DNA from 2 places in the Methylobacterium sp. CM6257 genome. Region 1 is predicted to be linked to the other one. Evidence: predicted binding sites of a transcription regulator. Region 1 holds the regulator's gene; the other holds the start of a gene.

Region 1 (3,917 bases):
CTCGCCCTCGTGCCCTACTGCGCGCTGTTCTGGCCGATCAAGAAGATCGCCGCCGGCTTCGCCATGGCGGGGGTAACCGCCTACTGCGCCTTCTCGGGCTGGGACATCGCCGCCGAGCGCTCGCTGATCATGACCCTGATCATGCTGGGCGCGATCCTGGTGGACCGGCCGGCCCTGTCGATGCGCAACCTCGCGCTGTCCGCGCTGATCGCCCTGGCCCGCGAGCCGGAGGGCCTGCTCGGCCCGAGCTTCCAGATGTCGTTCGGGGCGGTGGCCGGGCTGATCGCCTGCGCGCGGCTGATCGACGGGCGCCTCTTCGTGCGCCCCGGGGCGGGGCGGATCGGGCGGCTCGTCGGCACCGGCCTCTCGGCAGTCACCGGCACGCTGGCCACGACCCTGGTGGCGCAGGTCGCGACCGCGCCCTTCGCCACCTATCATTTCCAGACGATCCAGCCACTCGGACTCGTCGGCAACGCCCTGACCCTGCCGCTCGTCTCCCTCGTGGTGATGCCGTCCGCGGTCATCGGGATCCTGGCCTATCCCTTCGCCCTCGACCGGCCGATCTGGTGGCTCATGGGGCAGGCCGTCGGCGGCATGCTGGCGATCTCCGAATGGATCGCCGGGTTCGAGCGGGCGACCCTCGTGCTGCCGGCTTTCGGCACCGGCGCGCTGACTCTGCTGACGGCGGGATTGCTGCTGGCGACGCTTCCGGCCTCGCGCCTGCGCTGGCTCGCGCTGCCGCCCGTTCTGTTCGGACTCTGGCTCGCCGCCCTGCCGGAACGCTACGACCTCTACGTCGACCGGCAAGGCGGGGGCGCTGCCGTGCGGAGCCCCGACGGCCGGCTCACGGTGCTGGGCAAGCCGTCCGCCTTCGTGCTGGAGCAGTGGCTGAAGGCAGATGGTGACGGGCGGCGAGCCAACGCGATGATCGGCTCGCAGCCGGGCGGGCGGTGCGATCGGCTCGGCTGCACGGCGCAGCTACCGGACGGACGGGCGGTGGCCCTGGTCCGGGACCGACGCGCCTTTTCGGAGGATTGCGCCCGGGCCGCCGTGCTGATCACCGGACTCGCCGCGCCGCCGACCTGCACGGGGCCTCTGGTGATCGACCGTCGCGTCCTGGCCGCCCGCGGGGCCGTGGCCCTCCGGGCCGAGACCGAGGGCTTCACGGCGCATTACGCCCGCGACGGCGGCCGCTCCCTCCCCTGGCGCCCGCGCCCGGCAGAGCCCCCGGCGATCGCACGTGCGGATGGGAACGGTGCCGCGCGAGAGCCGGTGGCGGCAACTCCGTCAGAGGCCGACGCGTCCGGGGGCAGGATCATCCCCGATGACGGGCCGGCCGAGCCGCCTCAGTAGCGGCGGACGAGGCTGACGAGCCGGCCCTGGATCCGGACCCGGTCGGGACCAAGCACGCGCGTCTCGTAGGCCGGGTTGGCGGCCTCGAGGGCGATCGAGGAGCCGCGGCGGCGCAGGCGCTTGAGCGTCGCCTCCTCGTCGTCGATCAGGGCCACGATGATGTCGCCGGTGTTGGCCGTCTCCTGCTTGCGGATCACCACGAGGTCGCCGTCGAGGATGCCGGCCTCCACCATCGAATCGCCCCGCACCTCCAGGGCGTAGTGCTCGCCGCCCGCCAGGAAGTCCGGCGAGAGGGTGATGGCGTGGCTCTGGTTCTGGATCGCCGAGACCGGCGTACCGGCCGCGATCCGGCCCATCACGGGAATCGAGACGGCGCGGCCGGCCTCATCGATCATCCGCGTGCTGGCCGGCATCGGCGGCTGCTTGGACTTGCCGCCCTCGACCACGCTCGGGGTGAAGCGGCGCGGCTCCGCCGCAGGTGCGGCGGCCTGACCGGTCAGGCTCTCGGGGATACGGATCACCTCGATGGCGCGCGCGCGATTCGGGAGGCGCCGCAGGAAACCGCGCTCCTCCAGGGCCGTGATCAGCCGGTGGATGCCCGATTTCGACTTGAGGTCGAGCGCGTCCTTCATCTCGTCGAACGAGGGGGGGACGCCGCATTCCTGCATGCGACTCTGGATGAATCGCAGGAGGTCCAGCTGCTTGCGCGTGAGCATCGACGGGGGCCTCGCGGCTTGGCGGACCGCCTCGGGACGGTCTCGGAAACAAATCACGAACAGGCTAAACGTTCCGCAAGTGTTCCGCAAGCACAATACGGCCACGCTCGCGCTGCCGCGGCCCGGGCGTGGCGAGAAACGATTTGACGGCGCAAGCGGAGCCGTTTCAATGCATCCCGGTGTCCCGCCAGAGAGGGCGGCGGATCCGGGACGGGCTGGAATCGGGCTGGGATGACGAGGATGCGACGACCCGCGGCTCTGCTGCCCCTCGGCTTGGTCGCCCTGGGCTTGGCGCTGGCCGGCTGCACCACCGGCTTCGCGTACATCTCGCGCAACTACGTGGCCCTCACGCCGCAGGTGGTCACCATCGGCTGCAAGGAGCCCTACGAGGTCTATGACAACCGGCAGTTGCGCAGGATGCTGATCGTCTCGAACGCCCTGCGCGAATATGCCGGCTGCAATCTCAGCGAGGCCCGGATCGATCCCGAGCCGGAGGCGACCCGGGTGAAGCGCTTCCGCACGGCCGCCCGCGCCTATCTCGACGAGACCGTGCGCGAGGATTGCCGGATCACCGGCGAGACGGTGTTCGATCCGCTGAAGACCGAGTTCGCCTACGCGTGCGACGCGCCCATCGAGAAGCGCGGCACCGTGGTGCCGCGTCTGCCGGGCCGCAATCCGGGCCTGATCCTGCGCTGAACCGCGGCCCGGCGCTGCCGCGCCGGTCAGGCACCCGGCTTCGGGAAGGTGCGCTCGGCCGCGTCGCCGGCCGCCGCCAGCAAGGCGCGGGCGAAGGCGCGGGCCTCCGCCCGATCGAGCACGATCGCGGCCGTGACCGGGCTTCCGCCGAGATCGGACAGGGCGAGTTCCAGCCGCACCCCGTCGGGCACGGGACTCGCCTGGAGGCTCCAGCCGGCGCCCCGATCCGTGCTCTCCGCCATCACACATCCTCCCGCGCGCCCCGGGAAAACGCCGCAGGCTCCCGCCCGGAACTGCCCGCGCCCGGGACTGTTCCCGAGCCGTGCCAAGCGCTTCCCTGCCTCGCCTGAACGCGTTCCTCAAGACCGCCGGCCCTGGACTCCTCGTGATGCTCGCCGACACGGATATCGGCAGCCTCATCGCGGCGGCCTTCGTGGCGCTGGACGTGGTGGCCCTGGCGCTGGCCTGGGGCTTCGGCGACGTGACCGGCAAGCCGCACTCCCTGGAGCAGTCGCCCCTGGAGGCACCGGCCTTCTACGGCGCCTTCACGCCCGTGGTCGTGGCGGGGCGGTCGCCGTGCAGCTCGTGCCGAACCTCGTGGCCCGCAACGTCGCCGTGGAGGTGATGAACGCGCTGCTCCTGCCCCTGGCGCTCGGCTTCCTGATCCTTCTGGCGACACGGGCTCTGCCGGAGGGGAAGCGGGTGGCGGGGACCTACAAATGCGTGGTCTACACCGTCTCGGGGATCACCATCGCCTTCGCGCCGGTCGGCGTGCTCGACGGGGTCGGCCTGCTCTGAGCTCATTGACGCGGGCGGCGCGATGATGTCTCCCGCGGGCTCCGATCAGGTGGAGTTCGAACATGCAAGAGATCTGGTTCCGCGCGGGCGAGGCCACGGTGCTGGCGGCCGAGGGCCAGTACACCGACGCCATGCCGGAGGTGCTGATCGGCTCGGTGCGCGGGCCGGTGGGCCAGGCCTTCGCGTCGATGATGGGGCAGGTTCAGGGCCACACCCGGATGTTCGTGGTGCGCGACCTCAACCAGCTGGTGCGTCCGGCCACGATGATGACCACCAAGGCCACCATCCACACGGCCGAGTACGTCGAGCTGCTCGGCGGCGTGGTCCAGGCGGCCACCGGCGACGCGATCGTGG
Region 2 (3,917 bases), 3.3 Mb from region 1:
TGCCCACGTACACCGCTCGGCACCAGAATGCCTTGCCGCGACAGCGCCATAGCCCACGCCGTGATGGCCGAACCCGGTGGAGCGAAGGCGGGGAGGGCGGCGCGCAAGGCTGCCTCTTCAGCGCCTGAGAGCTGGCGGAATTGACTTCGCAGCCAAGCCCGCTCCCGCACCTGACGCAGGGCCGCTTCCACGTTCACCGCGCAGGAGCTGCCGATGAGCGCACGATCGAGCGCGGTCATGAGGATCAGGGCCTGCCAATCCTGGGGTGGGACGCTGAAGCAGCCAATACCCGCAACCTCGAGCCCGATAGCTCGCGACAGACCATCAGCCTGGATCTGGCGCGGCGCCAAGCTCTTGACGCTCATCACCGATACCTCCCGGCAGGCCATCGCATAGGCCCGCCCGAGGGCGATTGTGGGCCGCCCGGGCGGTCGGGTCGGTTGGACGGCAATGTCTGGTCCTGTGGTAGGCGCAAGCCCCAGCTTCGGATTGTGCAGCCACTGCCGCGGAGCGTGGAGGACGATCGCGTCCTCCAGCTCTCGTCGCGGAACGCTATGCGGCAGACGGGACAGGTCAATCTCGACTGCAGCAAGGCCCAGATCGGCGATCCGGGCGATCTTGTCGGGGCCACAGGCGTGCGTGACGTGAAGTTCGACCAGCAGATCTCGGTTCGCGCGGCGTACGATCACGTCCGGCACGACGGGTCCGAGCCGATGTTCCAGGACCGCAGCGTCGAACTGATAGATCCCGCCCGTGTAGAGGGGCCGCTGCTCACCATCGCGGAGCAGGGGAGGGAGGGCGAACGCCAGCCTGGAGGCGAGCAGCTCCTTTGCAAACCGGTGCAGGGCCGATTCCGCGCCGCTGTGACAGGGGCGCTCTCCGGCCGCGCCATGATGCCCGAAGTGGTGCTCCACCTGGTCACCTTTGCGGGCCACCAGCGGCGTTCCACAGCCCGGGCAGCGACAGCCGCATGCCAGACCGGAGCGGACTTCCGAGATATGTGCGAGGCTGCCATCGACACGTTCCCCGAAGGCAAGGCTCTCAGGCATCCACGATGCCCGCTGTCCATTTTGCATGGAGGTCCTTCGTGCAGAGATCTCCCAGCCATGTCGGCAGTGGACGTTGCGACCCTGCGGCTCCAGCGCCCGCACCCGCGGACGGCAACTGCCGGCACTCGGCGCCAGTCCCGCCTTCCTCGACCCGAGCGGCAGTTGCCTGCGGGCCCATTTTAGAACAAAATGTGAACCAACGACTCGGCGCAGCGAGAGCCTCCGCGGTCAGTAACATGCCTAATCCGAGTTCCGGCCGCACGCTGTTCTTCTTCGAGAAGCCCTCGGCAATGCGTCAGCTGCAGCGCTTCTTTCGCTCCCCGAACACCGTCTGCGTGGCCGCCGAGGGACACCTGCTGTCGGCCGAGGAACCGGGCAGCATCCGGCCGGAGTGGAAGCCTTGGCGTTTCGACGCACTACCCATCGTGCTTGCCACCATCCCGGTCAGCTGTGGCACAAATCGGTCCGGCCAGTCGCACGAGCCGAAGATCGCTGCGATCAGGCAGGCGCTGAGCGGCGTCGAGCGCGTGATCATCGCCACGGATCCCGGGCGTGAGGGTTCGATGATCGCCTGGGAGGTGCTGGAGCACCTCGGGTGGCGTGGCCGGGTTGACCGGCTCAAGCTCGGTGCACTCGACGACGTCTCGATCCGCCGCGCCTTCGCCGCGCTGGCGCAGGAACCCGGTTCGGGTGAGCGCGACTATGCTGCCTACCTTGAAGCGCTCTGCCGGCAGTACGAGGATTACCACCTCGGTCTGAACGGCACACGGGCCATCTCGCTGCGCCTGCGGCCGCCTGCCTTCCGTGAGCCCTGGCGCTTTGGCGGCGTGCAGACGCCCACCCTCGCCATCCTGGCGGACCTCGAGGAGCGCATTCGCACATTCGTGCCGCAGGACTTCTTCAAGGTTGCTTTACACCTGAGCACCGACTCCGGTGCCGAACTGACCCTGTGGCACGCCCCCAAGGAGCGGATCCTCGATGCGGCGATTGCAGAGACGATCCGAACAGCCGCCGCGACGTGGTCGGGGCCCCTGGCGGTCGAGAACAAGGACGTGCGGCGCGCACCGCCTCGGCTGTTCTCGAAGGACACGCTGGCGCGGCGCTGCGCCAAGCGCTTCGGCTGGGACCCGCAGCACACGGCCGGTCTCGCCCAGGACCTCTACGATCAGGGCTACCTCAGCTACCCGCGAACCGAGTCCGAGTACCTGCCGGACGGGCAGGCCGGTGACGCCGCCGCGGTGATCGCGGCCGTGGCCTCCGTGCTCACCGACCTGCGCAGCCTCATGGCACTGGACGAGGCGCCTCTGATCCGGCACGGCGCCAAGGGGCATTATGTCAAGGACCCGGGCGAGCACCACGCCATCGTACCCTTGCGCAAAGTGCCTGAGCGCAGCCGCCTCTCAGCCGATCAGTTCCGCCTGTGGGAGCTTGTCGCGAAAGCTTACCTCGCCGCGCACCTCCCCGACGGCGTCGATGCCCGCACGAGCGTCGGCGCCGAGGTAGCGACGCCGCTGGGTCCGAAGCGGTTCGGAGTGTCGGGCAGCGTCGTGCGTGCGCCGGGCTGGCGTGCAGTCTACGGCGGCGAGGCTGAGCTGGAAGCGGACATCGTGCCCGGCAAGGTGAAGCGCGAGGCCGAAGCAACCTCCGCGCGCCTGCCGGCCGTGAGCGACGGCGAAGGCGCGTCGGCCGGGTCGGCGGTCGTCGCCACCGCGAAGACTGAGCCGCCGCGGCGGATCACCCGCGGCGAGTTGCCCGTGGTGATGGGCCGGCTCATCGACCAAGTCGATGACCCCGCGGTCAAGCGCGCCCTGGAGAACCCCGTCAACCCGAACGAGCCCAAGGGCCTCGGCACGGCCGCGACCCGCGACACGATCCTGCCCAAGCTCCTGAAGAGCCGCTACATCACGCTTTCGAATGGCAAGGATCCGGCCATCGCGGTCACCGAGGTGGGGCTGGCCTTTATCACGGCGGTGCGACGCGTGTTCCCGGCCTATGGCGATCCGGTGGGTCGAGCCGTGTTCGAGGCAGAGCTGGCAGAGATCGGGCGTGCGGCCACGCGCGCCGAGGCCGTCCAGCGCGCGAACGCCTTCCGGCAGCGCACGCGCGCGCGCCTCGACGAACTGATCGCTGCGATCTCGAACTCGTCGGTGGTCAGCCTCGATGCCAGCCTGATCCCGTCCAGTCAGGCCGACAATCGGCCACCGACGCCGGCCATGATGTCGTTCGCGGTGAGCTTGGCCGAGCGCAAGGGGTTGAAGCTGCCCCGCGGCTGCAAGAGCAGCATCAGCATCTGCCGAACCTTCCTGGACACCCATGCCCGACCGCGTGAGCTACAGGAGGGCAGCACCGACCGAGCCGGTACACCGCGCTCCCCGAGCGCGGCGATGTTGAGCTACGCTCGCAATCTGGCGAAGCAGCGAGGCATCGCCTGCCCGCCGGAAATCGAGACGAGCTTCGAGGCATGCCGGCGCTTCCTCGATGCGCACGCCTCTCGGCCGCAGCAGCGGTCGGGAACTGCAAGTCTTGGGGCAGGGAAGGGCAGAGAGCCGGCCGAACGCGGGTACCGGCAGAGCAGGGTAGCCGGTGTGCCGCGAAAGGCCACCGTACGACGCCGAGCCTGAACAGACCGGCTGCGGACCTCCGAAGCCCGGTTCTCCGTCGCGGCTCTTCGCACCACCTCGCGCCGCTTGTGCCTTCGCCGCGCGTCCGAGCGCAGCTTGGGTCACGGGCCTGCGCCATCGACGGACTGCAAGCTGAGCCACCGCCCGATCGCCGCGACGACGTGCGCCTGTTCGGCAGGGGTTAATTCCCGTCCAGGCGGTATGGCGTGCCACTTCGCCAGGCAGCCACGGCAGCAGGTCGCCGTCG

The links. The regulator LexA, encoded in region 1, represses DNA repair genes until DNA is damaged. The targets are predictions, from matches to a motif close to TGTTCNNNNTGTGTTCNG.
Region 2: a site for LexA is predicted at 1,230-1,247, ahead of ACYCO6_RS03250 (type IA DNA topoisomerase). Genes of this name have one in related genera too.

Annotation. Positions count from the first base shown of each region.
Region 1 covers NZ_CM137735.1:4,019,624-4,023,540, reverse strand. The annotation lists gene ACYCO6_RS19710 (ComEC/Rec2 family competence protein) at 1-1,353, shown strand, start outside; gene lexA (transcriptional repressor LexA) at 1,347-2,069, opposite strand; gene ACYCO6_RS19700 (hypothetical protein) at 2,310-2,765, shown strand; gene ACYCO6_RS19695 (hypothetical protein) at 2,792-3,007, opposite strand; gene ACYCO6_RS19690 (hypothetical protein) at 3,088-3,390, shown strand; gene ACYCO6_RS19685 (hypothetical protein) at 3,390-3,563, shown strand; gene fae (formaldehyde-activating enzyme) at 3,626-3,917, shown strand, end outside.
Region 2 covers NZ_CM137735.1:673,188-677,104, forward strand. The annotation lists gene ACYCO6_RS03245 (hypothetical protein) at 1-935, opposite strand, end outside; gene ACYCO6_RS03250 (type IA DNA topoisomerase) at 1,286-3,670, shown strand; gene ACYCO6_RS03255 (DUF4186 domain-containing protein) at 3,772-3,917, opposite strand, start outside.